DNA from 3 places in the Streptosporangium sp. NPDC002721 genome. Region 3 is predicted to be linked to each of the others. Evidence: riboswitches for the same ligand, from Rfam matches in the RefSeq annotation. Region 3 holds a riboswitch; each other region holds the start of a gene.
The links. Region 3 has a riboswitch for cobalamin ahead of ACFYWM_RS12925 (CbtB domain-containing protein). Riboswitches for the same ligand answer to the same signal wherever they lie in the genome.
Positions count from the first base shown of each region.

Region 1 (9,970 bases), on a different contig from region 3:
CGTTCGATCGCGGCCAACCCGCAGGACGCGCATCTGATGGTGCGCCATGCGGTGCTCGCCGACGCCGAGCGGCGCGAACGACGCGAGCAGGGCCGGCTGGTGCTGGTCGTGGACCAGTTCGAGGAGGTCTTCCTGCTGGCCGGGAGGAAGGAGCGGGAGGCGTTCCTCGACGCCCTGGTCGCCGCCGCGCGTGCGCCCGCGCTGGTCGTCCTGGCCGTACGCGGCGACTTCGCCGCCGAGTGCGCCGGCCACCCGGTGCTGGCCGACGCCCTGGAGGACGGGCAGTTCGTCCTCGGCCCGATGAACGAGTCCGATCTGCGCCGTACCATCACCGGGCCCGCGGCCACGGCGGACGTCGAGCTCGAACCCGGCCTGGTCGACAGCGTGCTGAGCGACCTGCGCTCGCACGCCGACGAGGGTGGCTACGGCGCCGGCGTGCTGCCGTTGCTGTCCCAGGCGATGCTGCTCACCTGGGACAGGCGCGACGGCCGTACGCTGACGAACAGGGCCTACGGACTGATCGGCGGAGTGGCGCACGCCGTGGAGTCGGCCGCCGAGGAGGTCCACGAGTCCCTGCCGGCCGACCGGCGGCGGCTCACACGGGACGTCTTCCTGCGGCTGGCCGGCATCGGGCCCGAGGGGCAGCCTGTGTCGCACCGGGTGCGGCGTGCCGAGCTGCTCGGCGCGTTCCCGGCCGAGCGGGCCGCGGACGTCGAGGCGGTGCTGGAGGCTTTCACCACCCGGCGGCTGCTCGTCGCGGGCGGCGGCGGCCAGGCCGGCGACGGCACCGTGGAGATCGCCCATGACGCGCTGCTGCGCTCGTGGCCCAAGCTGAGCGGCTGGCTCGACGAGGGGCGCAGCGATCACCTCGTCTTCCGCCAGTTCACGAACACCGCCGCGGACTGGCAGGCGAGCGGCCGCGATCCGGCGTTCCTCTACCGGGGCACCCGCCTGGCGGCGCTGCGGGAGGCGTACCCCCGCTGGGACGGCGACCCGGCACGCCGGGTCGCGCTGACCGGCACGCACCGCGCGTTCCTCGGAGCCAGTGAGCGCGCCTCGGCGCGGGGCGCGCGCCTGCGCCGCGCCACTGTCGCCGCGCTGGTGGTCCTGCTGCTCGCCTCCCTGGCCGGTGCCGGGATCGCGGCGGACCGCGCCGCCCGGGCGACCGCGCAGGAGAACGCCGCCCGCTCGCGCGAGCTGGCCGGGCGCAGCGTGGACCTGAGCGAGACCGACCCGGCGCTGTCCCGGCTGCTGGCGGTCGCGGCGCACCGGGTGGACGACACGCCCGAGTCCCGGCACAGCCTGCTGACCGCCCTGCTCAACCCGGCCCGCGCCGTGTTCACCGGGGACCGCGACGGCGTCTGGGACATGGCGTTCTCCCCCGACGGCAGGACCCTGGCGACGGCGGGACAGGAGGGCGCCGTCCGGCTGTGGGACACCGTGACGGGGCGGCCGATCGGAAATCCCATGACCACCCCGGGGGCGTCGGTGTACGCGGTGGCCTTCAGCCGGGACGGCGCCTCCCTGCTCAGCGCGAGCGGTTCGAGCATGGACGACGCCAGGGGTGCCGTGCGCGTGTGGGACGTCAGGAGTCAGCGTCCCCTCGGCGCGCTCCTGGAGCACCCGAGGCGCTTCGACAAGATGGACCTCAGCCGCGACGGCCGGACGGTGGCCGCCGTCAGCAGCGACAGCAGACTGTACGTATGGGATCTCGCCACCCGGCGGCAGATCGCGAGGCTCACCGGCGACCCGGTCACCGACTCGATCTCCGATGTCGCGCTCAGCCCGGACGGGCGAACGGCGGTCATCGCCGGTAGACACACACGGGTGTGGGACCTGACGCGGCGCCGGGAGATCAAGCCGGGCCTGGCCCGCGAAAGTGACCGCCAGCTGATGGAGGTGGCCTTCACCCCGGACGGCACACGCCTGCTCAGCACCGAGGACGAGGGACCCGCGCGCTGGTGGGACACCGCCGGCTACCGTCAGGTCGGCGAGCCTCTCACCGGCGCGGGCGAGACGCTGGCCATCAGCCCGGACGGCACGACACTGGCCACCGACGGCGACGGCTACGCCATCGCCCTGTACGACCTCGCCACCCGCAAGCCGGCGGGCACCCCGCTCGTGGGCCACACCCGCCCGGTGCAGGCTGTCACCTTCTCTCCCGACGGCACGACGCTCGCCAGCACCGACGCCGGCGGAACCGTACGCCTGTGGGACCTCACCGTCGGCAGGCAGGCCGGACGGCCCGTCACCACGGGCGACACCCGCCCGATCATCGGCATGGCGCTCAGTCCCGACGGCGGTACGATCGCCACGGCCCGCCAGACGGACGTCCTGCTCTGGGACCTCGCCACCCGCGGTCGTAAGGGAGAGCCGCTGGCGGCACGCACGGTCCTCGATGGACGCCTGACGGCCTTCGGCCCCGGCGGGAAAGTGCTGGCCACCGGCGAGTACAGCGGGAAGATCCGACTGTGGGACGTCGCCACCGGGCGGCAGACGGGAACCGCGCTGCCCGGCCACCTTCCCACGAACGAGACGGGGGGAAGGGCGTGGGTCCTCGAAGTGGCCTTCAGCCCCGACGGCACGACGCTCGCCAGCACCGGCTCGGACGGCAGGTTGCGGCTCTGGGACACGCGCGGCCATCGGCAGATCGGCCAGTCCCCGCAGGTGGGCGACGTCGCCCCGCTCGCCTTCAGCCCCGACGGCACGACACTGGCGACAGGCACGCCCGGCGGGGTGATCCGGCTGTGGGACCCCGCCACCGGCTGGGAGAAGGGCGCCCCCCTGCGCGGCCACACCGACAACATCAACGCGCTCGTGTTCGACACCCGGGGCACGACGCTCGCCAGCATGGGCTGGGACCGCACCATCCGGCTCTGGGACCTGCGCACCAGGAGCCAGATCGGCCAGCCCATGGTGATGCGGACGGGCGAGGAGATGTCGGCCTTCAGCCCCGACGGCCGGCTGCTCGTGAGCACCGGCCCGAACCGGGCGATCCGGTTGTGGGACGTCGCCACCCAGCGCCAGCTCGGCCGTCCGATGACCGGGCACACCAAGGCCGTGTCCGGGGTGGCCTTCACCCCCGACGGCCGCACCCTGGTCAGCGCCGGGCGTGACGCCACCGTCCGGTTCTGGAACCTGGCCCTGCCCACCGACCTCGAGGCCCGCGTCTGCCACCTGGCCCAGCGGCCGATCACCCCGCAGGAGTGGAACTTCCACCTGCCCGGCAAACCCTACGAGGCGGTGTGTCCACCGGCGGCATGACACACCCCCGGACACCCGACGACGTGCCGGCCCGGCACGTCGTCCCGGGCGGACCCGCCGCCGGGGCCGGTGAACCCGCGTGTCAGGCGCCGTCCTCCAGGTCGCCCTCGGACTTGAGGTAGACCTCCTGGAGGTCGCGCAGGATGGCGGGGTCGGGGTGCTCCCACATGCCCCGGTTGGCCGCCTCCAGCAGCCGCTCGGCGATCCCGTGCAGTGCCCACGGGTTGGACTTGGCCATGAACGCCTGGTTCTCCGGGTCCAGCACGTAGGTCGCGGCCAGCTTGTCGTACATCCAGTCGGCGACAACGCCGGTGGTGGCGTCGTAGCCGAACAGGTAGTCGACGGTGGCGGCCAGCTCGAAGGCGCCCTTGTAGCCGTGCCTGCGCATCGCGGCCAGCCAGCGGGGGTTGACCACCCTGGCGCGGAAGATCCTGGACGTCTCCTCGGAGAGCGTCCTGGTGCGGACCGCGTCCGGCCTGGTGCTGTCGCCGATGTAGGCGGCCGGGGCCTTGCCGGTGAGCGCCCGTACGGTGGCGATCATGCCGCCGTGGTACTGGAAGTAGTCGTCGGAGTCGGCGATGTCGTGCTCGCGGGTGTCGACGTTCTTGGCCGCCACGGCGATCCTGCGGTAGGCCGTCTCCATGTCCTGCCTGGCGGGGACGCCGTCGACGCCCCGGCCGTAGGCGAAGCCGCCCCAGACCGCGTACACCTCGGCCAGGTCGGCGTCGTCGCGCCAGTTGCGGCTGTCGATCAGCGGCAGCAGCCCGGCACCGTAGGCGCCCGGCCGGGAGCCGAAGATCCGCATGGTGGCCCTGCGCTCGTCGCCGTGCCCGGCCTGGTCGGCGAGCACGTGCGCCCGCACGTAGTTGAGCTCCTCGGGCTCCTCCAGCCCGGCCGCGAGCCGTACGGCGTCGTCCAGTATCGCCACGACGTGCGGGAAGGCGTCGCGGAAGAAGCCGCTGATCCTGACGGTGACGTCCACGCGCGGGCGGCCCAGCTCGGCGGCGGGGATGGGCTCCAGGCCGGTGACGCGGCGCGAGGCCTCGTCCCAGACCGGCCGCACGCCGAGCAGCGCCAGCACCTCGGCGACGTCGTCCCCGGCGGTGCGCATGGCGCTGGTCCCCCACACCGACAGCCCGACCGAGCGCGGCCAGTCGCCGGTGTCGGCGCGGTAGCGCTCCAGCAGGGAGTCGGCCATCGCCTGCCCGGTCTCCCAGGCCAGCCTGCTCGGCACGGCCTTGGGGTCGACCGAGTAGAAGTTGCGGCCGGTGGGGAGCACGTTGATCAGCCCGCGCAGCGGCGACCCGCTCGGCCCGGCCGGGACGTAGCCGCCGTCGAGGGCGTGCAGGATCGCGTCGATCTCGTCGGTGGTACGCGCCAGCCGGGGTACGACCTCGACGGCGGCGAACCGCAGGATCCGCTCCACGGTCTCGAGGTCCGCGCCACGCGCCCGGCTCTCAGCGGCCGGACCGGCCGGGTCTGCCGGACCTCCCGAGCTTTCCGGGCCTGTGGAGCCTGCCGGGCCGTCCCGATGGCCGGTCGCGCCCGCCGAGCCGGTCGAACCGGTCGTGTCGGAGCCGCTACCCGAACCGGTCACGCCGACGTCTCCTGCCGGGGTGTCCGCCCGGCCCAGGACCTCGGCGGTCACCTCCCCCGCCGCCGACGGGTCCCAGCCCCGGTGCTCCATCGCCTCGACCAGGGCGCGGGCCAGGGTCTCGGCCTCGTCGACGCCGATCCGTCCCGCGCTGCCGTCCTCGGCCAGGCCCAGGGCCTCACGCAGCCCGACGAGCGCCTCGCTGCCCGCCCACATCTGCCGGGCGCGGAGCATGGCCAGCACCAGGTCGACGCGCGGCTGTCCCTCGGGGGCGGCCCCCAGCACGTGCAGGCCGTCGCGGATCTGGACGTCCTTGACCTCGCACAGCCAGCCGTCGATGTGCAGCAGGAAGTCGTCGAACTCGGCGTCGTGCGGGCGGTCGGCGACGCCGAGGTCGTGGTCGAGCCTGGCGGCCTGGATCAGCGTCCAGATCTGGGCGCGGATCGCGGGCAGCTTGGCCGGGTCCATCGCCGCGATGGAGGCGTGCTCGTCGAGGAGCTGCTCCAGCCTGGCCATGTCCCCGTAGCTGTCGGCGCGGGCCATCGGCGGGACGAGGTGGTCGACCAGGGTGGCGTGGGCGCGGCGCTTGGCCTGGGTGCCCTCGCCGGGGTCGTTGACGAGGAAGGGGTAGATCAGCGGCAGGTCGCCGAGCGCGGCGTCCGGGCCGCAGGAGGCCGACAGGCCCGCCGACTTGCCGGGCAGCCACTCCAGGTTGCCGTGCTTGCCCACGTGGACCACGGCGTGCGCGCCGAAGCCGTCGGCCAGCCAGCGGTAGGCGGCCAGGTAGTGGTGGCTGGGCGGCAGGTCGGGGTCGTGGTAGATCGCGATGGGGTTCTCGCCGAAGCCGCGCGGCGGCTGCACCATGACCACCACGTTGCCGGAGCGCAGCGCGGCCAGCACGATCTCGCCCTCCGGGTCGCGCGACCTGTCGACGAACAGCTCGCCGGGAGCCGGGCCCCAGTGCTCCTCCATCCGCTCGCGCAGGTCCGCGGGCAGGGTGGCGTACCACTCGGCGTACCGGCTCGCCGCGATGCGCACCGGGTTCCCGGCGAGCTGCTCCTCGGTGAGCCAGTCCTGGTCCTGCCCACCCGCGGCGATCAGCGCGTGGATGAGCGCGTCGCCGTCCTGCCCGGTCACCCCGGGCAGCTCGTCCTCGGCGCCGATGTCGTAGCCGCGCTCGCGCAGCGCGGCCAGCAGCCGTACCAGACTGGCCGGGGTGTCCAGGCCGACGGCGTTGCCGATGCGGGCGTGCTTGGTGGGGTAGGCCGACAGCATCAGCACCAGCCGCCGCTCGGCGGGCGGGATGTGCCGCAGCACGGCGTGCCGCACCGCGATGCCCGCCACCCGCGAGGCCCGCTCGGGGTCGGCCACGTAGACGGTGAGCCCGTCCTCGTCGATCTCCTTGAAGGAGAACGGCACCGTGATGATCCGCCCGTCGAACTCGGGGATCGCGACCTGGGTGGCGGCGTCCAGCGGGGACAGGCCGTCGTCGTTCTCCTCCCAGGAGGCCCGGCTGCTCGTCAGGCACAGGCCCTGCAGGATCGGCACGTCCAGCTCGGCGAGCGCGCCGACGTCCCAGGCCTCGTCGTCCCCGCCCGCCGACGCGGTCGCCGGACGGGTGCCGCCCGCCGCGAGCACGGTCACCACCAGGGCGTCCACCGTACGCAGGACCTCCACCAGGCCGGGCTCGGCGGTGCGCAGGGAGGCGCAGTACACCGGCAGCGCCCGCGCGCCCGCGTCCTCGATCGCCGAGCAGAGCGCCTCGACGAAGGCGGTGTTCCCGGCCACGTGGTGGGCCCGGTAGTAGAGCACCCCGACGACGGGCCCGTCGTCTCCCTCCTGGTCGCGCGCCTCGCGCTCCAGCGTTCCCCACGTGGGGGTGGGCTCGGGCGCGGCGAACCCGTGGCCGGTGAGCAGCAGCGTGTCGGACAGGAAGTGGTGCAGCTCGGTCAGGTTGGCCGGGCCGCCGTGGGCGAGGTAGGCGTGCGCCTCGGCGCAGACCCCGCCGGGCACGGTGGACAGCTCCATCAGCTCGGCGTCGGGCGCCTGCTCGCCACCGAGCACGACGACGGGCCGGGGACCGGCGAGCAGGGCGTCCAGCCCCTCCTCCCAGGCGCGGCGCCCGCCCAGCAGGCGTACCACGACCAGCTCGGCGCCCTCCAGCAGCGGCGGGAGGTCGGCGGCGGTGAGCCTGGCGGGGTTGCCGAGCCGGTAGTCGGCGCCGCTCGCGCGGGCGCTCAGCAGGTCGGTGTCGGAGGTCGAGAGCAGGAGGATCACGCGCCACACTCCAGGAGAGGCAGGGCGGTACGGCCCAGGGGTGCCACTTCGTGGCAGGGGAACGGCGATGCCACGGTGTCCACGGTGTCGCGGGGGAACGGCGAAGAGCGCACGGAGCTTCCTCCCTCGGGGTCCTCGCCCCGGGTCGTCGTCGGCCGCGACGGCTGGAGTCTCCTGGCTCCCGGATCGGTGCTCACCCCGGCCTTCCCGCCCGTCGTCGGACAGTGGCCCGGGTGGGGTTCGCTCCCCGGTTACAGTGGCGGGACCGCGCCGGAATCACACCGGCTTCCTCCCTTTGCCGTCGCCACCGATGACACTACGGCAGTCCGGTTCGTTGCAAGAAACTGGCGTTAACATCCTTCGAGTGTCCATTGCCGACTTTTCCGGACGATCGCGACTCGACGCGTGCCCCGGGGCGCTCCAGGTCCATGCCGCCGCGGACGGCGGCCTGGCCCGCGTCCGCGTGCCCGGAGGTCGCCTCACCCCCTTCCAGCTGCGCGAACTCGCCGAAGCCGCCTCGGCGTACGGCGGCGGCGTCATCGAGCTGACCTCCCGCGCGAACGTCCAGGTGCGCGGCCTCGGCCCGGAGGACCCGGACAGCGGTACGGGCGGCGGTGCGGAGAACGGGTTCGCCGCGCGGATGGCGAGGGCGGGCCTGCTGCCCTCGGCGACACACGAACGGATCCGCAACATCCTCGCCTCCCCGCTGACCGGACTGGACGGACCCACCGGACCGGCCGAACCGACCGGGCCCGCCGCACCGACCGCACCGACCGCACCGGAGTATCCGCGCGGTGGGATCGTCGACGTCACACCGCTGGTCGGCGAGCTGGACCGGCGGCTGTGCTCCCGTCCCGCCCTCGCCGCCCTGCCGGGGCGGTTCATGTTCGCCCTTGACGACGGCCGGGGGGACGTGGCCGGTCTGGGCGCGGACGCGGGAATCCTGCCCACGGGACCGGACGAGGCCGCGCTGATCCTCGCCGGGACCGACACCGGACTGCGCGTCCCGCTCGGCGGAGCCGTGACGGCCCTGCTCGCCGCCGCCGAGGCGTTCCTCGACGAGCTGGCCACCCGGGACGTCACCGCCTGGCGGATCGCCGAACTCCCGGACGGCCCCTCCCTGATCGCCGCCCGGGTGCGAACCGCCCTCGGGATCTCCGGTACGCCTCCATTCACCCCGGTGAGGACGCGGGTCGTGACCCTCTGGCCGGTCGGCGTCATCGGGGGCACCGAAAACAACCTCGGAAACAACCTCGGGAACGCCCCCGGAAACGACCCGAGCAGCGGCATCGGGGACCCGGGCGCGCGGGTCGCGCTCGGGGTGGCGATCCCGCTGGGTCGGCTCACCTCCGAGCTGGCACTGCTGCTCGCGGAGGCCGCCTCGGGCGGGGAGATCCGGCTCACGCCGTGGCGCGGCGTGGTGTTGCCCGGCCTGGACCGTACCGAGGTCGCGGGCACGGCCGCCCGCCTGGAGGCCGCCGGGCTGGTCGTCGACCCCGCGTCGCCGTGGATCGGTGTGACGGCCTGCACCGGCCGTCCCGGCTGCGCCAAGTCCCTGGCCGACGTCCAGGCCGACGCGGCGACCACCATCGGCGTCGCCGTCGGCATGGCGGCCACACCGCCCGGAGACGAGCCATCCGAAAACGAGCTGTCCGGAAGCGAACCGTCCGGGAGCGGGCCGTCCGTGGCCCCGCCGTCCGGGAGCGGGCGGGGCACCGGTACGCTCCCCGTGCACTGGGCGGGCTGCGGCAGGCGCTGCGGCCGTCCGAGGGGGCGGGTCGCGGATGTGGTCGCCACCGGTGACGGCTACCGCCTGGAACTGGACGGCACCGGCCTGACCTGTTCCGGCATCGAGGAGACCGCGGCCGCGCTGGCGGCCGCCAGAGGGGAACTGTGATCGACTACGTCCGCGACGGCGCGGAGATCTACCGCCGCTCCTTCGCCACCATCCGCGCGGAGGCCGAGCTGTCCGGCCTGCCCGCCGACGTCGCCCGGGTCGCGGTCCGCATGATCCACGCCTGTGGAATGGTCGACCTGGTGAGCGATCTGCGCTGGTCACCCGGTGTCGTGGCCTCGGCGCGCGAGGCGCTCCTGGCGGGCGCGCCGGTGCTCTGCGACGCCATGATGGTCGCCTCCGGGGTGACCCGGCGACGCCTCCCCGCGAACAACGAGGTGCTCTGCACCCTCGGTGACCCCCGGGTGCCGGAACTCGCCGCCGAACTGGGCACCACCCGCAGCGCCGCCGCGCTGGAGCTGTGGCGCGACAGGCTCCAGGGTTCGGTGGTCGCGATCGGCAACGCGCCGACCGCGCTGTTCAGGCTGCTGGAGATGGTCGAGGAGGGCGCGGGCCGCCCCGCCGCCGTACTCGGCGTCCCGGTCGGCTTCATCGGTGCCGCCGAGTCCAAGCAGGCCCTCGCCGAGCACCCGGCGAACCTGGAGTACCTGGTCGTGGACGGACGGCGGGGCGGAAGCGCGATGACCGCCGCCGCGATCAACGCGATCGCTAGTGAGGAAGAGTGAGCGACGACGTGACCGGACGCGTGACCGGACGGCTGTGGGGCGTGGGGCTCGGACCCGGCGACCCCGAACTGGTGACCGTCAAGGCCGCCCGCCTGATCGGCCAGGCGGATGTGATCGCCTTCCACAGCGCCCGCCACGGCCGGAGCATCGCCCGCTCGGTGGCCGCCCCCTACCTGCGGGAGGGCCAGGTCGAGGAGGCGCTCATCTACCCGCTCACCACCGAGACCACCGACCACCCGGGCGGCTACCAGGGGGCGATCGACGACTTCTACGCCGCCTGCGCGGTGCGGCTGGCGGCCCATCTGGACGCCGGGC
Region 1 is NZ_JBIAQI010000006.1:128,028-137,997, forward strand. Features, by position in the region: gene ACFYWM_RS09815 (AAA family ATPase) at 1-3,264, shown strand, start outside; gene cobN (cobaltochelatase subunit CobN) at 3,347-7,135, opposite strand; cobalamin riboswitch at 7,303-7,427, opposite strand; gene ACFYWM_RS09825 (precorrin-3B synthase) at 7,500-9,032, shown strand; gene ACFYWM_RS09830 (precorrin-8X methylmutase) at 9,029-9,655, shown strand; gene ACFYWM_RS09835 (precorrin-2 C(20)-methyltransferase) at 9,676-9,970, shown strand, end outside.
Region 1: it holds a riboswitch for cobalamin, as region 3 does, so the genes downstream of both, cobN (cobaltochelatase subunit CobN) here and ACFYWM_RS12925 (CbtB domain-containing protein) in region 3, are expected to answer to the same signal.

Region 2 (9,970 bases), on a different contig from region 3:
CGACCACGGACACGTCCTCGGCGGACAGCGCCCCCGCCTCCGTGAATCCCTTCGCTCTCATCGAGCCCTCCGTCGCATGAGCCACAGGAAGAACGGGCCGCCGACCAGGGCGGTCAGGATCCCGACCGGGATCTCCTCGGGGCTGATGAGCGTGCGGGCGGCCAGATCCGCGACGATCAGGAACGCGGCGCCGAGCAGCGCGGCCGCGGGCAGCGCGCGCCGGTGGTCGGCGCCCAGGAGCAGCCGCACCACGTGCGGCATGATCAGCCCGACGAACCCGATCGAGCCGCTCACCGCGACGATCGTGCCGATCATCATCGCGACGAGGACGAACAGCGCGGCCCGGAACCGGTGCACGTCGAGCCCGAGGGACGCGGCGGCCTCCTCACCGGCCAGCAGCAGGTTGAGCGGGCGCGAGACGCCGAGCAGGACCGCCGTCCCGGCCAGGACGGCGGCGGCGGGAATCCACACCGTCGTCCAGGTGGTGCCGGCCAGCCCGCCGAGCATCCAGCGCAGCGCCGACTGTGTCTTGTGCGGGTCGTTGGACGTCACGATCAGGAAGCTCGCCACCGCCGAGAGCACCTCGGCCGTCGCCACGCCCGCCAGCACCAGCCGTACCGTCGTCATCCGCCCGCCCGACCTGGCCAGGAAGTAGACCGCGACCAGCGCGGCCAGGGCCCCGCAGAACGCCGCCAGCGGCAGGGAGAAGACCCCGAACAGGGTCACGTCGAACACCACGACGGCCACCGCGCCGACGCTCGCCCCCGAGGACACCCCCAGGAGCATCGGGTCGGCCAGCGGGTTGCGGACCAGCGCCTGCAGCGCCATGCCGCACACCGACAGGCCGGCTCCGACCACCCCGCACAGCAGCACCCGGGGCAGCCGCACGTCCATCACGATCGTCTCGCGGACCGCCGTCCAGGTCTGCCCGGCCAGGGCCGGGTGGATCCGGTGCAGCAGGATTCCCCAGACCTGGCCGGCCGGCAGGCCGATCGAGCCGACGGCCACCCCGAGGGTCACCGTCGCCGCGGCCAGCAGGGCGAGCAGGGCGAGGGTGAGCGGCAGGGGAGGGCCGGGGCGACGGCGCGGGACGGCACCGAAGGCCGGTTCCGTCCCTTTTATCCCGGTTGTCCCGGCTGTCCCGGTCGCTTCCGCCGCCCCGGCGGTCCGGGCGGCCTCGGTCGCGCCGGTCGCCTTGGTCGCGTCGGTCGCGTCAGTCATGTCAGTCGCGTCGGTCATTTGAAGCGGCCGGGGTGGATCTGGCGGGCCAGGGACTCCACCCCGGACGGCGCCCGGACGCCGAGCACCGTCGACGACAGGGGGAGCACCGCGAACCGCCTGTTCCTGATCGCGGGTACGTCCTTGAGTGCCGGGTTGGCGAGCAGGAACCTCTCCTTCTCCGCCGCGGACCGGTCGCCGTAGTCGTAGATGACGATCACCTCGGGGGCGCGCTCGGCCACCTGCTCGAACGACACGTCCCCCCACGCCTTGGCCACGTCGGCGAACAGGTTCACCCCACCGGCCCGCTTGATGATCTCGTTGCCGACGCCCGCGCCGCCCGCGGTGAACGCGGTCTTGTCGCCGCTGTCGTAGACGAACAGCTTGACCGGGGTCGCTCCCGCGAGCTTCTCCCCGACGGCGTCCAGGGTCGCGTGGAACCTCCGCACCTGCTCCTCGGCCCGGTCCGGCACGCCGAAGATCTTGGCGACGGTACGGACCTCCTCGTCCACCATGGCCATGGTCACCGGCCCGGACGGGCACTCCTCGACGTTCAGGTGCGAGTCGATCCCGGCCCCGGTCAGGGCGGCCCGGCCGCGTCCCTCCTTGTCGTCGAAGGCGCTGGAGAAACCCGCGTAGACGAAGTCGGGCTCGGCCGCCAGCAGTGCCTCGTAGGACGGGTACTCCTTGGACAGCACCTCGATCCGGTCATAGGCGGCCCGGTACTCCGGCAGGATCCGGTCGTCGAGGTAGCCCGTGCCGATCATGGACTTCTCCAGCCCGAGCGCCAGCATGACCTCGGTCGCGTGCTGGTTCAGCGACACCGCGCGCCCGGGTGGCCGTTCGTAGGTGGTGCTCACGCCGCAGTTGGCCACCGTGACCGGGAAGCCCGCCACGGCGGAGGCCGCCGGAGCGGCGGAGGTGCCGGCGCCTGTCCCGACGGCGGCCGTACCGCAGCCGGAGACCAGGGCGGCCGAGGCGAGCGCGAGCAGCAGGGACAGCGAGCGTCTGCCCGTCGTCATGTATGGGTCCTCTCACAAAGGGGCCGACGAGTCGTCGGCGGGAACCGGTGTCACACCGGAACGCGTCGTGAGGGGCGGTGAGGGAGTTCGGGCGTGTTCGGGTGCCGTGCGAGACAACAGCACCGGGCCGATCGGTCCCATGGGCATAACCGGCACGCCGTCCTCTCCGGGGAGATCCGCCCCAGTTCCATCGAGGAGGCGACCGCGTGAGTCTCCTGGCTCTCGGGTCGAGGCTCGTCCCGGCCTTCCCACCCGTCCTCCGGGCAGTGGCTTGTTCGGGATTCGCTCGCCGATCACAGTGGCGGGACCGCGCCGGATTCACACCGGCTTCCTCGTTCCGCGCTCGCCTTTTCGCTCGTCATCATTACACAGGATGCGACAAATCACCCGACCGGCCCTCGGGCCCGTCACCGTGTTCGCCGTCATCGTGTTCGCCGTCACCACGTTCACCGTCACCACGTTCACCGTCACCACGTTCGCCGTCACCACGTTCGCCGTCCCGCGTGACGCGGGCCCCCATCCCGGTAGGGCGGCGCGGGAAGGGCCACCCGGACTATTGCAAGGTATTTGCAAGTGATAGAAGTTCCCATGTGACTCAGCTTCTCCAGAAGTACGCCACGCTGTGCGCCGCCCTCGCCCTCGCGGTCACGGCCTGCTCCGCGCCCCGGGGCCCGGCCACCGCGCCGGACGACACGTTCGTCATCGGCCTGAGCTCGGAGTTCGACAACCTGAGCCCGGTGCTCGGGTTCTCCCCCGACGGCGGTTCGCTGATCTTCGACGGGCTGATGAGCCGGGCCCCCGACCTGACGCTCAGGCCCGCGCTCGCCGCCGACGAGCCCGTCGTAGCCGAGGACGGGAAGAGCGTCACCTTCACCCTGAGGGAAGGGCTGAAGTTCCACGACGGCAAACCGCTGACCAGCCAGGACGTGGAGTACACCTACGAGGCGCTGCTCGATCCCGCCAACAACTCCACGATCAGGAGCGACTACTCGGCGATCGAGGACGTGGCGGCTCCCGACGCGCGGACCGTGGTGTTCAGGCTCAAGCACCCCTACGCGCCGCTGGTGCAGCGCACCACACTCGGCATCGTGCCCAAGGGCACGCTGGAGAAGACCAGGCCGGTCGGCAGCGGCCCCTACCGGTTCGTCTCCTGGACACCCGGCGACAAGATCGTGCTGGAGGCCGACAAGGAGTACTGGGGCGGCGCCCCGGCGATTCCCAGGCTGGTGCTCGCCTTCGCGCCCGACGACAACGTGCGCGCGACCCGGATCCGGGCGGGCGACTTCGACGCCACCGTGCTCCCGCCGAAGGCCGCCACCGGCCTGCGGGGACAGGCGGGCCTGACCGTGTACGACGTGCCGAGCGCCGACTACCGCGCGGTCATGTTCCCGATGACTCAGCCGGTGACCGGCGACCGGGCCGTGCGCAGGGCGTTCAGCCTGGCCCTGGACCGGCAGGCGATGGCCGACACGATCCTCGCCGGCGCGGGCACCCCCGCCTACGGGCCGATCTCGCCCGACACCGGATGGCACAACCCCGAGGTGACCGGCGGCGCCGCCGACCCCGTGGCGGCCGGAAAGCTGCTCGACGAGGCGGGCTGGATCCCGGGTGAGGACGGCATCAGGGAGAAGGACGGGAAGAAGGCTCAGTTCACCCTGATGTATCCGGCGGGCGACTCGCTGCGCAAGGAACTCGCCCTCGCCGCCGCCTCCGACGCCAAGAGGATCGGGCTGCTGGTCGAGCCGGCGGGCCTGGACTGGGACGCCATCGAGGCGCGGCTGGGCGAGGACGCGGCGGTCATGGGGTTCGGCAGCCCGTACGACCCCGACTACGTCAACTACGAGCTGTTCCACTCCGACTTCAAGGGCCAGGGCTTCCTCAACCCGGGCCGTTACGACAACCCCGAGGTCGACAGGCTGCTGGAGCAGGGCAGGGCCGCGGGCGACAAGGCGGAGCGCGAACGGGCCTACACCGGCTTCCAGAAGATCGTCAGGGACGACGAGGTCTTCTCGTACCTGGTCTTCCTCAAGCACGTGTACGTGGTCCGCGGCAGGTACGAGGGCATCGTGCCGGGCGTGGACGCGCACGAGCACGCCACCGGGGGCCTGTTCGCCGGCATCCACACCTGGAAGCCGGTCGCGTGAGGGCGGTACTGAAGATGGTCGCCTGGCGGGCGGCCTTCGCCGTACCACTGCTGGTGATCGTCACGATCGGCATGTTCGCGCTGGCCCAGGCGTCCCCGTTCGATCCGGTCAGGCAGTACCTCGGCGAGCGCGCGCTGGTCACCTCGCCGGAGGTGGCCGAGTCGATCAGGCAGAACTGGGGCCTGGACCGGCCGGTCGTCGAGCAGTTCGCCACCTGGTTCGGCAACCTGGCCAGTGGCGAGCTGGGCGAGTCGCGCTCCCTGCACCGGCCGGTCGCCGAGGTCATCGGCGAGCGGCTCGGCTGGACGCTGCTGGCCACCGGGTCGGCGCTGGTGCTGATGCTCGCCGGCAGCCTGGTGGTGGGAACCGTCGCCGCCTGGCGGCGTGACTCCTGGCTGGACCGGGTGATCACCGGTGGCGCGTTCGCCAACGAGGCCGCCCCGGTGTTCTGGCTGGGACTGCTCGCCGTCTGGGTCTTCGCGGTCCAACTGGGCTGGCTGCCCGCGGGCGGCCTGACCGACCCGGCGTCGACCACGGTCGAACCCCTCGACGTGGCGCGGCACATGATCCTGCCGGTCACGGTGCTCGCCGTCTCCCAGTCGTCGTGGCTGGTGCTCTACGTGCGCGAGTCGGTCATCGGGGTGCTGCGGGAGGACTTCGTGATCGGCGCCCGGGCCCGCGGCCTGCGCGAGCGGACCGTGGTCGTACGGCACGCGCTGCGGTCGGCGCTGCTGCCCTTCCTCACCCTGCTCGGCGCCCGCATCCCGGAACTGGTCACCGGCGCGATCCTGGTCGAGACGGTCTTCTCCTGGCCGGGGGTCGCCGCGGCCTCCGTACAGGCGGCGCTGGCCATGGACTTCCCGCTGCTGGCGGCGCTCACGCTGCTGGGTACGGCGGCGGTGCTGGCCGGCAACCTGCTGGCCGACATCGCCTACACCGTCGCCGACCCGCGGGTGCGAACGCTGGGGGTGGGCTGAATGCCGTTTCGACGATCGCGAACGCCAAGGGTGGGCCGGATGCCGTTTCGACGACCGCTGACGCGGGAGGTGGGCTGAATGCCGGTGAGACTCGCGGCCGGCACCCTGGTGGTGCTGGCACTGGCAGTGCTCCTGGTGCCGCCCTTCGTGCAGCTTGACCAGAGCCTGGTGGACCTGCGCTCGGCCGGGCAGCCCCCCTCCTTCTCCCACCTCCTCGGCACCGACGAGGTCGGGCGGGACGTGCTGATCAGGTCGATCTACGGCCTGCGCGTCTCCTTCCTCGTCGGGCTGGTGGCCGCGCTGGTCAGCATGGTGATCGGCGGGCTCATGGGCCTGGCGGCGGGCAGCCTGGGGGGAGCGGCCGACCGCGTCCTCATGCGGGTGGTGGACGGGTTCAACGCCCTGCCGCACCTGCTGTTCGGCATCTTCATCGTCGCGCTGTTCGCGCCGAGCGCCGCCGCGGTGGTGGTCTCGGTGGGCGTGACGCACTGGACGACGGCGGCGCGGATCGTCCGCTCCGAGGTGCTCTCGCTGCGCTCGCGCCCGTTCGTGGAGGCGGCGATCTCCGGAGGGGCGAGCAGAACACGCGTCATCCGCCGCCACCTGCTGCCGCACCTCCTTCCCCACCTGGTGCTGGCGACGGTGCTGATGGTGCCGCACGCGATCTGGCACGAGACCGCGCTGAGCTTCCTCGGCCTGGGACTCCCGCCGCACCTGGCCTCGCTCGGCAACATGATCAATGACGGGCAGCGGTCGCTGCTCACCGGGGACTGGTGGTCGAGCCTGCTGCCGGGCCTGTTCATCCTCGTACCCACGCTGGCGGTGTCGGTGCTGGCCCAGCGCTGGCGCGACCGCCACACCCCCCGCTGGAGATCGGAGCTGGAACTGTGACCGACCAGGGACGGCTACGGGTCCGGGACCTGAACGTCGGCTTCCGCGTCCCCGGCGCGACGGTGCGGGCGGTGAACGACGCGAGTTTCGAGGTACGCCAGGGCAGGTGCCTGGCCCTGGTGGGGGAGTCCGGCTGCGGCAAGTCGGTGCTCGCGCACGCGCTGCTCGGACTGCTGCCCGCCAACGCCTCCGTCTCCGGCCAGGCTTGGCTGGAACACGGGGGAGGGGAGCCGGTGGAGCTGGTCGGCGCCTCGCAGGCCGTACTGGCCGGGCGGGTGCGCGGGCGCGCGATCGGGCTCATCCCGCAGAGCCCGGCCACCCACCTCACACCGGTGCGCACCGCGCGGGCGCAACTCCAGGAGGTCATCCGCGAGCTCGGCTCGCCCGCCACCGCCGACGACCTGGCGGCACGCTACGGCCTGCGCCCGCACGAGCTGGACCGCTACCCGCACGAGCTGTCGGGTGGCATGGCCCAGCGGGTGGCGAACGCGATCGCGCTGGCGGGCGACCCGTGGCTGGTGCTGGCCGACGAGCCGACCAGCGGGCTGGACCGTCCGCTGGTGGACCGGGCGATGGCGACGCTGCGCGAGCTGTGCGACGAGGGGCGCGCCGTACTGCTGATCACGCACGACCTGCGCGCCGCCGAGCAGGTCGCCGACGACCTCGCGGTCATGTACGCCGGCCGCCTGGTCGAGTCCGGGCCGGCGGCCGAGGTGCTCGGGCGCCCCCGCCATCCGTACACCGCGGGCCTGGTGGCCGCCCAGCCGGACCGGGAGTTCGTCCCCATCCCCGGGATGCCGCCCGAGCTGACCCGGTTGCCCCGGGGATGCGCGTTCCGGCCACGCTGCGGCCGCCACACCGAGCGGTGCGCCACATCCCCGCCGGTGGACGGCGGCGTGGCCTGCCATCACCCCTTGGAGGACAGGCATGCTTGAGGCGACCGGCGTCACCGTCAGGTACGGGGCGCACATCGCCCTGGAGGCGGCGTCCCTGACGGTCAGGCCCGGCGAGGTGACCGGCCTGGCCGGGCCGAGCGGGTGCGGGAAGTCGACGCTGGCCAGGGTCATGGCGATGATGCTGCGCCCGGCGTCGGGCACCCTCGCCGTGGACGGCACGCCCGTGACGCGCTGGCGGCAGCGCGCGGCGCGCGACCTGCGTACCCGGGTGGCCCTGATCTACCAGCAGCCCAGGCTCGCGGTGGACCCGCGTCTCACGCTCGCCGAGGTGATCGGCGAGCCGCTGGCCGCGAACGGGCGGCCCGACGCGAGCCGCGTCGCCGAGCTGGCCGATGAGACGGGGCTCACCGGTGAGCTGCTCACCCGGTGGCCGCACGAGGTCTCCGACGGGCAGTTGCAGCGGGCCTGCGTGGCCAGGGCGCTCACCCTGGAACCCCGCTACCTGATCTGCGACGAGATGACCACCATGCTGGACGCCTCCACCCAGGCGCACCTGGTCGGCGTGGTGAACACCTACCGGAAGCGCACCGGGGCGGGGGTGCTGGCGATCAGCCACGACCAGGTCCTGCTGGACCGCTGGGCCGACGGGGTCGTCGGCTTCCCGATCGGGTGATCCCCGTGGTGCCGCGTCCCGGGGGTGGGGTGCGGGGGCGGGTCCAGGGGATGGCCGTCCGCCGGCGGGGACGCGCTTCTCGCGCGGGCGACCGGCCGGTCCGGCCGCTTCCGTGCCGCTTTTCCGCGAAGCCCCCTTTCCGCGAAGCCTCCTTTCCGTGAAGCCGCTTTCCCACGAAGCCGCCTTTCCACGAAGGGCGGTCAGTGGACGCCGCGGACGGTGCCGCCGTCCACTCGCAGGGTGGTGCCGGTGACGTAGTCGGCGAGCGGGCCGCTGAGGTAGAGGACCGCGGCGGCGATCTCCTCGGGACGGCCCAGCCGGCCGACGTCGTTGGGCACCAGTTCCGCGATCGCGTTGCGTTCGATCTCCTGCCACGTCTCGCCCCAGCCGCGGGCCGGGGCGAGGTCGGTGAGGAAGTGCTGGACGCTGTCGACCAGGATGGCGCCGGGGGCGACGGCGTTGGAGGTCACCCCGGTGTCCTTCAGCTCGCGGGCCAGCGAGACCGTGAGGTTGTGGCGGGCGGCGAGGGTGGCGTTGTAGTGGGGGAGGTCGGCGCCCGGCTGCAGGCCGAGCCCGCCGCCGATCTGGATGACGCGGCCCCAGCCGCGCTCGTGCATGCGGGGGACCAGGCGCCGGATCATGCGGACGCCGGAGACGACGTTGAGCTCGTAGGTCTGGAGCCAGTCCTCGGCGGTGGCGTCCTTCCATCCCCGGTGGGGGTAGGCGCCGGCGTTGTTGACGAGGATGTCGATCGGGCCCGCGGCCAGCGCGGCCTCGGCCGTGGCGTCGGCTCCGGTGTCGGTGGTCAGGTCGCCGATGGCGACGTGGGCGCTGCCGCCGGCCGCCCGGACGGCGGAGACGACGGCCTCGGTGCGGTCGCGGTCGCGGCCGTGGACGACGACGTCGGCGCCCTCGGCGGCCAGGGCCCTGGCGACGGCTTCGCCGAGGCCGGAGCTGGAGCCGGTGACCAGCGCGCGCCTACCTGTCAGCTGGAGATCCATTTCATCCTCACATCGTGGTCGGGGTGCCGGCACAGGCCGGCCCCGCTATGTCTACATCCGTAGACTTGCTTTGAGTATACGCTTGTAGACATGAGTGACGACACAGGGTCCGGTACCTCCACGAGCCGTCCGAGGTCAGGAGACCACGCTCCGGGCGGGCGACGCCGCGACGCCGCCGCCACCCGGCAGGCCATCCTGGACGCGGCGGTCGCCGCCTTCACCCGGTTCGGCTACGACGGGGTGGGGGTCCGCGACATCGCCCAGGGCGCGGGCGTGACCGCGATGCTCATCAACCGCTACTTCGGCTCGAAGGAACGGCTGTTCGCGGAGGCGGTCGACGTGGCCTTCGCGCCGCGTACGGTGATCGCGGGCACCGGCGCGGAGCTGGCCGGTGAGACCGCGCGCGCGTTGGTGGCGCGGACGGCGCCGGAGGCGGAGGAGCTCGGGCCGTTCCTGCTCGTGCTCAGGTCGGCGGCGAACCCCAGGGCCGCGCAGATCATGCGCGAGGCGATCGGCAGGCACGCCGGACGCCACCTCAACGAGGAACTGTCCGGGAACGGAGGCGGGGACGGGGATGAAGGCGGGGACAGGGATGGGGTCGAGGTCCGGGCGGAGCTGATGCTCGCCGTCCAGGCGGGGGTGTGGCTCATGCGCAGCGTCCTGGGCACGACGGCGCTCGCCGAGGCGGAGCCGGAGGAGCTCGCCGGGCGGATCCGGTCGCTCTTCCAGGTGCTGGTGTGAGCCCTGCCAAAAATCTACATTGTAAAGACATCGGGCGGTATCAAAATCACCGACAGGCGGAAGGACAAAACCCCCACGAAGGGGGTGACGGGACACATGGACGTAGATCGTCGGAAGCGATAGCGTCAACCCCGTAACCATGGCGACGGGAGCTGCTGGATGTCATCGAAAACGGCCAGGTCACCGCGTGTCGTGGCCAAGCCGGCCGCTCGTTCGGCCGGCCGGACGCGTTACCTCCTGACCGTTCTCGTCGCCGTCGCGATAGCCGGGCCGCTGGGCTACTTCCTCGCTCTCCCCGACGCCTCCCAGGTCGCCATCGCCGACATGCGGGCGGCGGAGACGAAGCGGGACGTCCAGCAGATCGGTGAGCTGACGTCCACCGCGCGGACGACCGCCGGTGAGCTGAA
Region 2 is NZ_JBIAQI010000047.1:4,270-14,239, forward strand. Features, by position in the region: gene ACFYWM_RS41530 (ABC transporter ATP-binding protein) at 1-61, opposite strand, end outside; gene ACFYWM_RS41535 (FecCD family ABC transporter permease) at 58-1,221, opposite strand; gene ACFYWM_RS41540 (ABC transporter substrate-binding protein) at 1,236-2,240, opposite strand; cobalamin riboswitch at 2,428-2,627, opposite strand; gene ACFYWM_RS41545 (hypothetical protein) at 2,614-2,817, shown strand; gene ACFYWM_RS41550 (ABC transporter substrate-binding protein) at 2,831-4,384, shown strand; gene ACFYWM_RS41555 (ABC transporter permease) at 4,381-5,361, shown strand; gene ACFYWM_RS41560 (ABC transporter permease) at 5,440-6,252, shown strand; gene ACFYWM_RS41565 (ABC transporter ATP-binding protein) at 6,249-7,187, shown strand; gene ACFYWM_RS41570 (ABC transporter ATP-binding protein) at 7,180-7,821, shown strand; gene ACFYWM_RS41575 (SDR family NAD(P)-dependent oxidoreductase) at 8,022-8,822, opposite strand; gene ACFYWM_RS41580 (TetR family transcriptional regulator) at 8,913-9,563, shown strand; gene ACFYWM_RS41585 (hypothetical protein) at 9,723-9,970, shown strand, end outside.
Region 2: it holds a riboswitch for cobalamin, as region 3 does, so the genes downstream of both, ACFYWM_RS41540 (ABC transporter substrate-binding protein) here and ACFYWM_RS12925 (CbtB domain-containing protein) in region 3, are expected to answer to the same signal.

Region 3 (9,970 bases):
GATATTTGGCGATTAGCAAGCCTTAATCCTTTTTGTCCCTTTTGGGGGTGAAGGTTCGCGCCTTCTTTCACACCCGTCCCGCGAGTGAACGGAAATAGACAGCCGTCCCTGGGAACCCGAATGATCGAGACGCCGTCCAAGTGGCGTGCGTGAACATTCCGGCCCGGCCGCCCGGTGAACGGCACGGGCTCCCGCGAGGCGCTTCGGGGAAGTGGCCGCCTCGCCGAGCTCGACCTCCTGCGCTTCCTCGCCGCCATGGCGGTGCTCGCCTTCCACTACTTCATCGCCTTCGCCTCGGTGTGGGGCGACCGCCCGGCCGAGCTGTTCCCGGCGATCTCCACCGTCTCCGGGCTCGGCATCCTCGGCGTCGAGCTGTTCTTCATGATCAGCGGCTTCGTGATCCTGATGAGCATCTGGGGGCGTGGCCTGGGGGCGTTCGCCCTCTCCCGGCTGGTGCGGCTCTTTCCCGCCTACTGGGTCAGCGTGGCCGTCACCGCCGCGGTCTACGGGCTCACCGCCGCCACGGCCCTGGACCCCAAGCTCAGCCTCGGCGAGTACGGGATCAACCTCACGATGCTCCAGCGGGCCTTCGGCGTCTACGACGCCAACGGGGTCTACTGGTCGCTCTGGGTGGAGCTCCGCTTCTACGTGCTGATCTCGATCCTGGTGATCGTCGGGGTGACGCTCAACCGCTGCCTGGTCTTCATGGGCGTCTGGCTGCTGGCGGCCGGGTTCTTCGCGGGCAGCGAGGAGGCCTGGGTCGACCTCGTGGTCATGCCCAAGTACGCGGCGTACTTCGTCGGCGGCATGGCGTTCTTCCTGATGACCAAATTCGGTCCCAGGCTCGTCCTGTGGTGCCTGGCGGGGATCAGCGGCGGCCTGGCCGTCAGCGCGGCGCTGGACCGGGTGGCCGGGCGGATCGAGAACGTCGGCTACGCCGCGATGCCCGTGCCCGAGTGGGCCGTGGTCGCCACCGTGGTGGGTTTCTACGCGCTCATGGCGATGGTGGCGCTCGGCTGGCTGGGCTGGCTGCGCTGGCGCGGCCTGGTCGTCCTGGGGGCGCTGACCTACCCGCTCTACCTGTTCCACACCCCGGCCGCGGTGCTGGTCCTCCCCGCCCTGCGGGACGTGCTGCCGCCCGCGCTGACCGCGCTGGTCACCGTGCTGGTCGCGATGGCGTTCTCCTACCTGGTGTACCGGGTGGCCGAGCGCCCGCTTCAGGAATTCGTCAAGTCCAGGAGGCGGAGAAGGGGCACATCCCCGCCCTCGTCACAGTTCCCCGCGCTCTCCTCGATCCCCCTCTCAACGGGCGAAAAGGCTTCGGTGCCATAACTGTCCGACCACCGGGCATAGTGAAGGGTCTAGGGTCGGGAATAGATACCACGGAGAGAATCAGTCCCTGACGAACAGAGGGTGCGCATGACGGTACGGCGGGTGATGGGCATCGAGACCGAGTACGGTATCTCCGTGCCCGGACAGCCGGGGGCCAACGCGATGGTGACCTCCTCTCAGGTCGTGAACGCCTATTTGGCGGCCTCGGCGGCCAGGGCACGGCGCGCGCGATGGGACTTCGAGGAGGAGAACCCGCTGCGGGACGCACGGGGGTTCGACCTCGCGCGGGAGGTGGCCGACCAGAGCCAGCTGACCGACGAGGACCTCGGCCTGGCGAATGTGATCCTCACCAACGGGGCCCGGCTGTACGTCGACCACGCCCACCCCGAATACTCCACGCCCGAGTGCACCAATCCCCGGGCGGCGGTGATCTGGGACAAGGCGGGCGAGCGGGTGATGCACGACGCGGCGGTCCGCGCCTCGGCGATGCCGGCCAACGCCCCGATCCAGCTCTACAAGAACAACACCGACAACAAGGGCGCCTCCTACGGCTGCCATGAGAACTACCTCATGCGCCGGGCAACCTCGTTCGCCGACATCGTCCGGCACCTGACGCCGTTCTTCGTCTCCCGGCAGGTCGTCACCGGGGCGGGCAAGGTCGGCATCGGCCAGGACTCCCGGGGTGAGGGCTTCCAGATCAGCCAGCGGGCCGACTTCTTCGAGGTCGAGGTCGGCCTGGAGACGACGCTCAAGCGGCCGATCATCAACACCCGGGACGAGCCCCACGCCGACCCGGAGAAGTACCGCCGCCTGCACGTCATCATCGGCGACGCCAACATGTCGGAGATCTCGACCTACCTGAAGCTGGGGTCGACCGCGCTCGTCCTGGCCATGATCGAGGACAACTACTTCACCCGCGACCTGGCCGTGGACAACCCCGTCCAGGCCCTGCGCGCGGTCTCGCACGACCCGACGCTCAAGTACGAGATCGCCATGCGCGACGGCCGCAAGCTGACGGCGGTGCAGCTGCAGATGGAGTATCTGGAGCTCGCCCGCAAGTACGCCGAGGAGCGCAGCGTCAACGGCCTGGACGAGCCCACCAAGGACATCCTGGAGCGCTGGGAGTCGGTCCTCACCCGCCTGGCGGAGGACCCGATGCAGCTGTCCAGGGAGCTCGACTGGGTGGCCAAGCTGGAGCTCCTGGAGGGCTACCGCACTCGCGACGGCCTTCCCTGGTCGCACCCGCGGCTGCAGCTCGTCGACCTCCAGTACTCCGACATCCGTCCCGACCGGGGGCTCTACAACCGGCTGGTCGCCCGGGGCCGCATGCAGCGCCTGGTCACCGAGGAAGAGGTTCAGCGGGCCATCGAGGTGCCGCCCAACGACACCCGGGCCTACTTCCGGGGCCGCTGCCTGAGCCAGTACAGCGAGTCGGTGGCCGCCGCCTCCTGGGACTCGGTCATCTTCGACATCCCCGGCCGCGAGTCGCTGCAGCGCGTCCCCACCCTTGAGCCGCTGCGCGGCACCAAGGCCCACGTGGGCGAGCTGTTCGACCGCTGCCGTACCGCCGCGGAGCTGGTGACGGCGCTGACCGGCGAGCAGTGACCTCCTGAGGGGGGCGGTCCGGGCAGGGCCGCCCCCCTTTCGGCGTACCCGGACCCTGTCCGGCCGGACGTTTCGCCGGACGTCCGGCCGGATCCCGGCAAACCGGACACCCGGATTGACGGGGGACGGAGAACCGGGATACGTTCCGGGTGTTTTGTGGCGGTGCGAGGGAAATCCGGTGAGATTCCGGTGCGGTCGCGCCACTGTAACCGGCTCCCCGGAGCCGGAAGCCAGGTCACACTCGGCCGCCACCGACCTACGAAAAGGGACGCGTCAATCCCGGAGGAGGTGGCCGTGAGCCAGATCTCGGCACCGCACGTTCAGCCCATCCCATGGCACTCGCTCACCCGCTGGCTGCTCGCCGTACCGGTGCTGCTGCTCCTCGCCTACCTGGTCACCTTCGACCAGGGAGCGATCTCCCAGGCGGGAAACTACCTGCACGAACTCATGCACGACGGGCGCCACCTGCTCGGCGTGCCGTGCCACTGAGCCACAGGTGATCACCAAACTCATCGTCCGGGGCCTCGTCGTCGGACTGCTCGCAGGGCTGCTCGCGGCCGTCTTCGCCTACACCGTCGGCGAACCGCGTATCGACCAGGCCATCGCGCTGGAGGAGGCGGCCGCGGCCGCCTCCCCGGCCGAACCGCACGACGACACCGGGACCGCGGCCCACTCCCACTCCCACGACGGGGAGGAGGCCCTGGTCAGCAGGGACGGCCAGCGCTTCGGGCTCTTCCTCGCCCTGGGCCTGTACGGGCTGGCGCTCGGAGGATTGTTCTCCCTCGTCTACGCGGCCGTACGCGGCCGGGCGGGACCCCGCTCGGAACCGGTGCTCGCGGTGAGCCTCGCCGCCGCCGCGTTCACCTCCGTCGTCCTCATCCCTTTCGTGAAATATCCCGCCAACCCACCGGCCGTCGGTGACCCGGAGACCATCAACCAGCGCACCGTGCTCTACCTGGTCGCGGTGGTCATCGGGATCCTCGCCGTCGCCGCGGCCGTCGCCGCCTACCGCTACGCCTCGGCGAGCGAGCCGTGGGTGCGCTGGCTGTCGGCCGGTGCCACCTTCCTGGTCCCCGTCGTCGCGTCCTGGATCCTGCTGCCGGAGATCTCGGAGGTGCCCCGGGGCTTCCCCGCCGACCTCCTGTGGGACTTCCGGGTCGCCTCCATAGGGACCCAGGTGGTCTTCTGGGCCGGTGTCGGCGCGCTGTTCGCCTTCGCCGCCCGCAGGCGCGGCCCGGTGTGACGACCCCCTCGGGGGTCACCCGCCTGCTCCTGGTCTGCCACGCCTCCACCTCGGCGACGGTACGGGCCGCGTTCCCGGGTGACGAACCACTCGACGAGCGCGGCCTGCGCCGGGCCGAGGGGATGGCGCGGGACCTCGGCCCGGGGCCCGCGGCCTGCCCGGCCGAGCTGCGCTGCGTCCAGACGGCGGCGGCGCTCGGCCTGCGGGCCGAGCACGACCCGCTGCTGGCCGACTGCGACTACGGCCGCTGGAGCGGGATGACGCTCGGCGAGGTCGAGGCCGCCGAGCCCGAGGCGCTCGCCTCCTGGCTCGGCGACCCCGGCGCGGCGCCGCACGGCGGGGAGCCGGTCACCGCGCTCCTGGCCAGGGTGTCCGGCTGGCTCGCCGCCCGCGCCCCCGGCAGGGCCGTCGCGATCACCCACCCGGCGGTCATCCGCGCCGCGGTCGTCCACGCCCTCGACGCCCCCGCCCGGTCCTTCTGGCGCGTCGACGTCGCGCCGCTGGCCCGCGTGACGCTCACCGGGCGCGGCGGGCGCTGGCGGCTCGGCTACCTCCCATGACGGTTCGAGCGCCCGGCGAGCCATTGATTCGACGAGACGACAGGAGATCTTGAAGGTGCGTGATTCCCGCTATCCCTTCACCGCGATCGTGGGGCTGGAGGACCTGAAACTCGCGCTGATCCTCAACGCGGTCTCCCCCCGCGTCGGGGGAGTGCTGGTCAGGGGGGAGAAGGGCACCGCCAAGTCCACGGTCGTGCGGGCGCTGGCCGCGCTCCTGCCGCCCGTCGAGGTGGTGGCCGGCTGCCGCTTCTCCTGCGACCCCGCCGCCCCCGACCCCGGCTGCCCGGACGGGCCGCACGAGCCCCGTACGGAAACGGAGCCCCGGTCCTCCGCGGCCCGGCCTCCCGCCGCTGAATCCGGCGGAGTTCAGCCGGACGGAGTTCGGGGCGGCGGGGCGCGGGACGGCGCCGCGCGGCCCGCCCGCCTGGTCGAGCTGCCCGTCGGCGCCTCCGAGGACCGCCTCGTCGGCTCCCTGGACATCGAGCGCGCCCTCACCGAGGGCGTGAAGTCCTTCGAACCCGGCCTCCTGGCGAGCGCCCACCGGGGCGTCCTGTACGTGGACGAGGTCAACCTCCTCCACGACCACCTGGTTGACCTGCTGCTCGACGCCGCCGCCCTCGGCACCTGCTACGTCGAGCGCGAGGGGGTGTCGGTGCGGCACGCGGCCAGGTTCCTGCTGGTCGGGACGATGAACCCCGAGGAGGGGGAGCTGCGCCCGCAGCTGCTCGACCGCTTCGGGCTGACCGTGGAGGTCCGGGCCTCGCGGGAACCGTCCCAGCGGGTGGACGTGGTACGGCGCCGCCTGGCCTTCGAGGCCGACCCCGACGCCTTCGCCGCCGCCTGGTCGGAGGAGGAGCGGGCACTGGCCGCGCGCATCGCCGAGGCCCGCGCCAGGGTGCCCCACGTCGTGCTGCCGGACGCGGCGCTGCTCAGGATCGCCACCGTCTGCGCGGGGTTCGAGGTGGACGGGCTCCGGGCCGACCTGGTCACCGCCGGCGCGGCGATCGCGCACGCCGCCTGGCAGGGCCGCACCACCGTCACCGCCGACGACGTACGGGAGGCGGCCAGGCTCGCGCTCCCGCACCGCCGCCGCCGGGACCCCTTCGACGCGCCGGGCCTGGACGAGTCCAAGCTCCAGGACCTTCTGGACCAGATCCCCGACGACCCGGACGACCGCGAGGGCCCCGAGGATCCGGACGGCTCCGGCGGCCCCGGGGGCACCGGCCCCGAGGAAGGCCCGGACGGACCGGCGCCCGACGGCGGCCCCGAGGCCGAGGACGCCACTCAGGGAGACCGGACTCAGGAAGACCGGGGCGACCCCGGAGGGGAGGCCCCCCGGTCCGAGATCCAGGACGTCCCGGACGGCCCTGACCCCGGGACGCAAGAGCCCCCGCACCCCGTTACCTCCGCCGCGAACCCCGGTGAGCCGCCGGAGACGGCCGGGGGAGCACCGGCCCGCGAGCGGACCTTCGACGCCGAGCCCGGCGGCAGGACCCGGCTGTTCACCGTCCCCGGCGTCGGCGCCGGAGCCCCCGGGCGCCGGTCGCGCGCCAGGACGCCCCTGGGCCGCACCACGGGGGCCCGCGTCCCCGAGGGCCACACCGGCTCCCTCCACCTGCGGGCCACCGTCGGCGCCGCCGCCCCGTACCAGGTGGCGCGGGGCAGGAGCGGGCCGGGGTTGCTGCTGCGGCGCGGCGACCTCAGGGAGGCGGTCCGGGAGGGCCGCGAGGGCAACCTGGTGCTGTTCGTGGTGGACGCCAGCGGTTCCATGGCCGCCAGGCAGCGGATGCGGGCGGTGAAGACCGCGGTGCTCGGCCTGCTGCTCGACGCCTACCAGCGCCGCGACAAGGTCGGGCTCGTCACCTTCCGGGGCGCCCGCGCCGACCTGGTCCTGCCGCCGACCTCCTCCGTCGAGGCCGGCGCGGCCCGGCTGCGCGAGCTTCCCACCGGGGGACGTACCCCGCTGGCCGCCGGCCTGCTGCGGGCCGCAGAGGTGCTGCGGGTCGAGCGCCTGCGCGACCCCTCCAGGCGCCCGCTGGTGGTCCTGGTCACCGACGGGCGGGCCACCTCGGGCACCGTCGAGGAGTCCCATCGCGCGGCGGGACTGCTGGCCGGGGTGGCGGGCGTGGTGGTCGACTGCGAGGGTGGCCACGTGCGCCTCGGCCTCGCCGCCTCGCTGGCGGCACGGATGGGCGCGGAGACCGTACGCCTCGACGACCTCACCGACCTGGCGGGGATGGTCCGCGAACGGCGCGGCGCCGCATGACAGTGGGCCGCATGACAGCGGGCCGCATGACAGCGGGCCGCATGACAGCGGGCCGCATGACAGTGAGCCGCATGACAGTGGGCCGCATGACAGTGAGCCGCATGACAGTGAGCCGCATGACAGTGAGCCGCATGACAGTGAAGGGAGGGCGACGATGCCGCAGGGCAAACCCGTCAGCGTGCCCGAGGACGGCCTGACCACCAGGCAGCGCCGCACCCGGCCGCTGCTGATCGTCCACACGGGACCGGGCAAGGGCAAGTCCACCGCCGCCTTCGGCCTGGCCCTGCGCGCCTGGAACCAGGGCTGGCCGATCGGGGTCTTCCAGTTCGTGAAGTCCGCCAAGTGGCGCATCGGCGAGGAGCGGGCACTGCGGGTGCTCGGCGACTCCGGCGAGGGCGGGCCGGTCTCCTGGCACAAGATGGGCGAGGGCTGGTCCTGGATCCAGCGCCCCGGCAGCGAGGAGGACCACGCCGCCGACGCCCGCGAGGGCTGGGAGCAGATCAAGCGCGACCTCGCCGCCGAGACGTTCCGGCTGTACGTGCTCGACGAGTTCACGTACCCCATGAAGTGGGGCTGGATCGACGTCGACGAGGTGGTCGAGACCCTGCGCGGCCGTCCCGGCGGCCAGCACGTCGTCGTCACCGGACGTGACGCCGACCCCCGGCTGCTCGACGCCGCCGACCTCGTCACGGAGATGGGCAAGGTCAAGCACCCCATGGACGCCGGGCAGAAGGGTCAGAAGGGCATCGAATGGTAGCCCGGCTGGTCATCGCGGCCCCCGCCTCCGGCGCGGGCAAGACGACCGTGGCGACCGGTCTGATGGCCGCCCTCACCCGCCGGGGCATGGCGGTCTCCCCGCACAAGGTGGGACCCGACTACATCGACCCCAGCTACCACGCCATGGCCACCGGCCGTCCAGGGCGCAACCTCGACCCCTGGCTGGTGGGGGAGGAGCTCGTCGCCCCGCTGTTCCTGCACGGCGCCGCCGGGGCGGACGTCGCGGTCGTGGAGGGCGTGATGGGCCTGTACGACGGGGCGGGCTCCACCGAGTTCGCCTCCACCGCGCACGTCGCCAGGCTGCTCGGCGCCCCGGTGGTGCTGGTCGTGGACGCGGCCAAGCAGAGCCGCTCCGTGGCGGCGCTGGTGCACGGGTTCGCCTCCTACGACACCCGGATCAGGCTCGGCGGGGTGATCCTCAACCGGATCGGCTCCGAACGGCACGAGGCCATCTGCCGTGAGGCGCTCGCCGAGAGCGGTGTCCCGGTGCTCGGCGCGATCCGCCGCAGCGACGCCGTCGCCACCCCCTCCAGGCACCTGGGCCTGGTCCCGGCCGCCGAGCGCCGCACCCAGGCCGTGCGGGCCATGGACGCCGTCGCGGACCTGGTCGCCGCCTCCTGCGACCTGGAGGAGATCCTGCGCCTGGCCCGTACGGCGCCGCCGCTGACGGCCGTCCCGTGGACCCCCGGGCCGCCCGCCGCCCCCGTCACGAGGGTCGCGGTCGCCGGGGGGCAGGCCTTCACCTTCGGCTACACCGAGCAGGCCGAGCTGCTGGCGGCGGCGGGCGCCGAGGTCGTCCCCTTCGACCCGCTCGTCGACGAGACCCTCCCCGAGGGGGCCCGGGGGATCGTCATCGGGGGCGGTTTCCCCGAGGTCTACGCGGCCGAGCTGTCGGCCAACGAGCCGCTGCGCGAGCGGGTCGCCGCGTTCGACGGGCCGATCTCGGCCGAGTGCGCGGGCCTGCTCTACCTCGCCAGGAGGCTGGACGGCAGGCCGATGTGCGGGGTCCTCGACGTCGAGGCCAGGATGACCGGCACCCTCACCCTCGGCTACCGGGACGCGGTGGCCGTCCGCGACTCGCCGCTCACCAGGGACGGGGAGCGCTACCGGGGGCACGAGTTCCACCGCACCGCGGTCGAGCCCGCCCCCGACCGGCCGCTGTTCCGCTGGCGGGGCGGCGCCGACGGGTTCGCCGACGGCCGGGTCACCGCCTCCTACCTGCACCTGCACTGGGCCGGCAGCCCCCGGCTGGCCTCCAGGTTCGTCGAGGCCTGCCGCCGGGTCCCGGTCGTCTGACTTCCTCCGGCCCTCTCTCGCTCCGAGCGGCTCGAACCAGCCGGAATCAGCCGGAATCAGCCGGAAACCTCGTGCCGGTTCGAGCCGGTTCGCGATAATCAGGGAGGAACCGGGAAGTGCCGCACGCTGAGAATGCCGGAAATATCGCGACTCGGCCTTTCGATGGTTTTTCTGGTTCCCCTGATGCCGGTGAATTCCGTCCATTCGGAGAAACGCGCCCGGCCGTCGCGGGCCCCGGTGTCAGACGGGGAAAAGACCCCCCTCGCCCCGAACGCCCGCTAGGTCCCGATAGGTCCTACGCGAAGGTGTCCGGCGGCAACCGGGCCGCGGGCAGCCGGGGCGGGGCCAGGGCCACCCCCTCCGTGTGGAGGATCGCCGACAGCATGCGGCCCGCCTGTCCCATGCTGATGCGGGCCGCCGGGTCGCGCCGGAGCAGTCCCTCCAGGACGGGCCACAGCGGCCCCGCCCGCGTCACCGCCTCCTGGTGCCCGCCGCCCGCCGGGTCGCGTGGCGCCGGAGTACGGGAGAGGGGGCGCGGCGGCCGGCCCTCCACCGCGAAGTACAGGCTCGCCCCGAACGACCACAGATCGCCCGCCGGGGTCGGCGGCCCGCCCCGCAGCCGCTCGGGGGCGACGAAGGTGGGGATGTGGGCGACCGGCACGGTGGAGGAGGTGTCGGGGTCGCCGTGCAGCGCCGCGATACCGAAGTCGGCCAGCACCACCCGGTTGCCGGTCAGCAGGATGTTGCGCGGGTTGATGTCCCGGTGCAGGACGCCCGCGCCGTGCGCGTGGCGCAGCCCGCTCAGCAGCTGGAAGCCGATCCACGCCGCCCAGTGGATCGGCAGGTGGCCCAGGTGCCGTACGGTCTCCTTGAGAGTGAGGGCCTCCAGCA
Region 3 is NZ_JBIAQI010000008.1:131,259-141,228, reverse strand. Features, by position in the region: gene ACFYWM_RS12935 (acyltransferase family protein) at 175-1,332, shown strand; gene dop (depupylase/deamidase Dop) at 1,420-2,937, shown strand; cobalamin riboswitch at 3,068-3,197, shown strand; gene ACFYWM_RS12925 (CbtB domain-containing protein) at 3,232-3,426, shown strand; gene ACFYWM_RS12920 (CbtA family protein) at 3,434-4,180, shown strand; gene ACFYWM_RS12915 (histidine phosphatase family protein) at 4,177-4,740, shown strand; gene ACFYWM_RS12910 (magnesium chelatase subunit D family protein) at 4,796-7,006, shown strand; gene cobO (cob(I)yrinic acid a,c-diamide adenosyltransferase) at 7,161-7,763, shown strand; gene ACFYWM_RS12900 (cobyrinate a,c-diamide synthase) at 7,757-9,079, shown strand; gene ACFYWM_RS12895 (serine/threonine-protein kinase) at 9,375-9,970, opposite strand, start outside.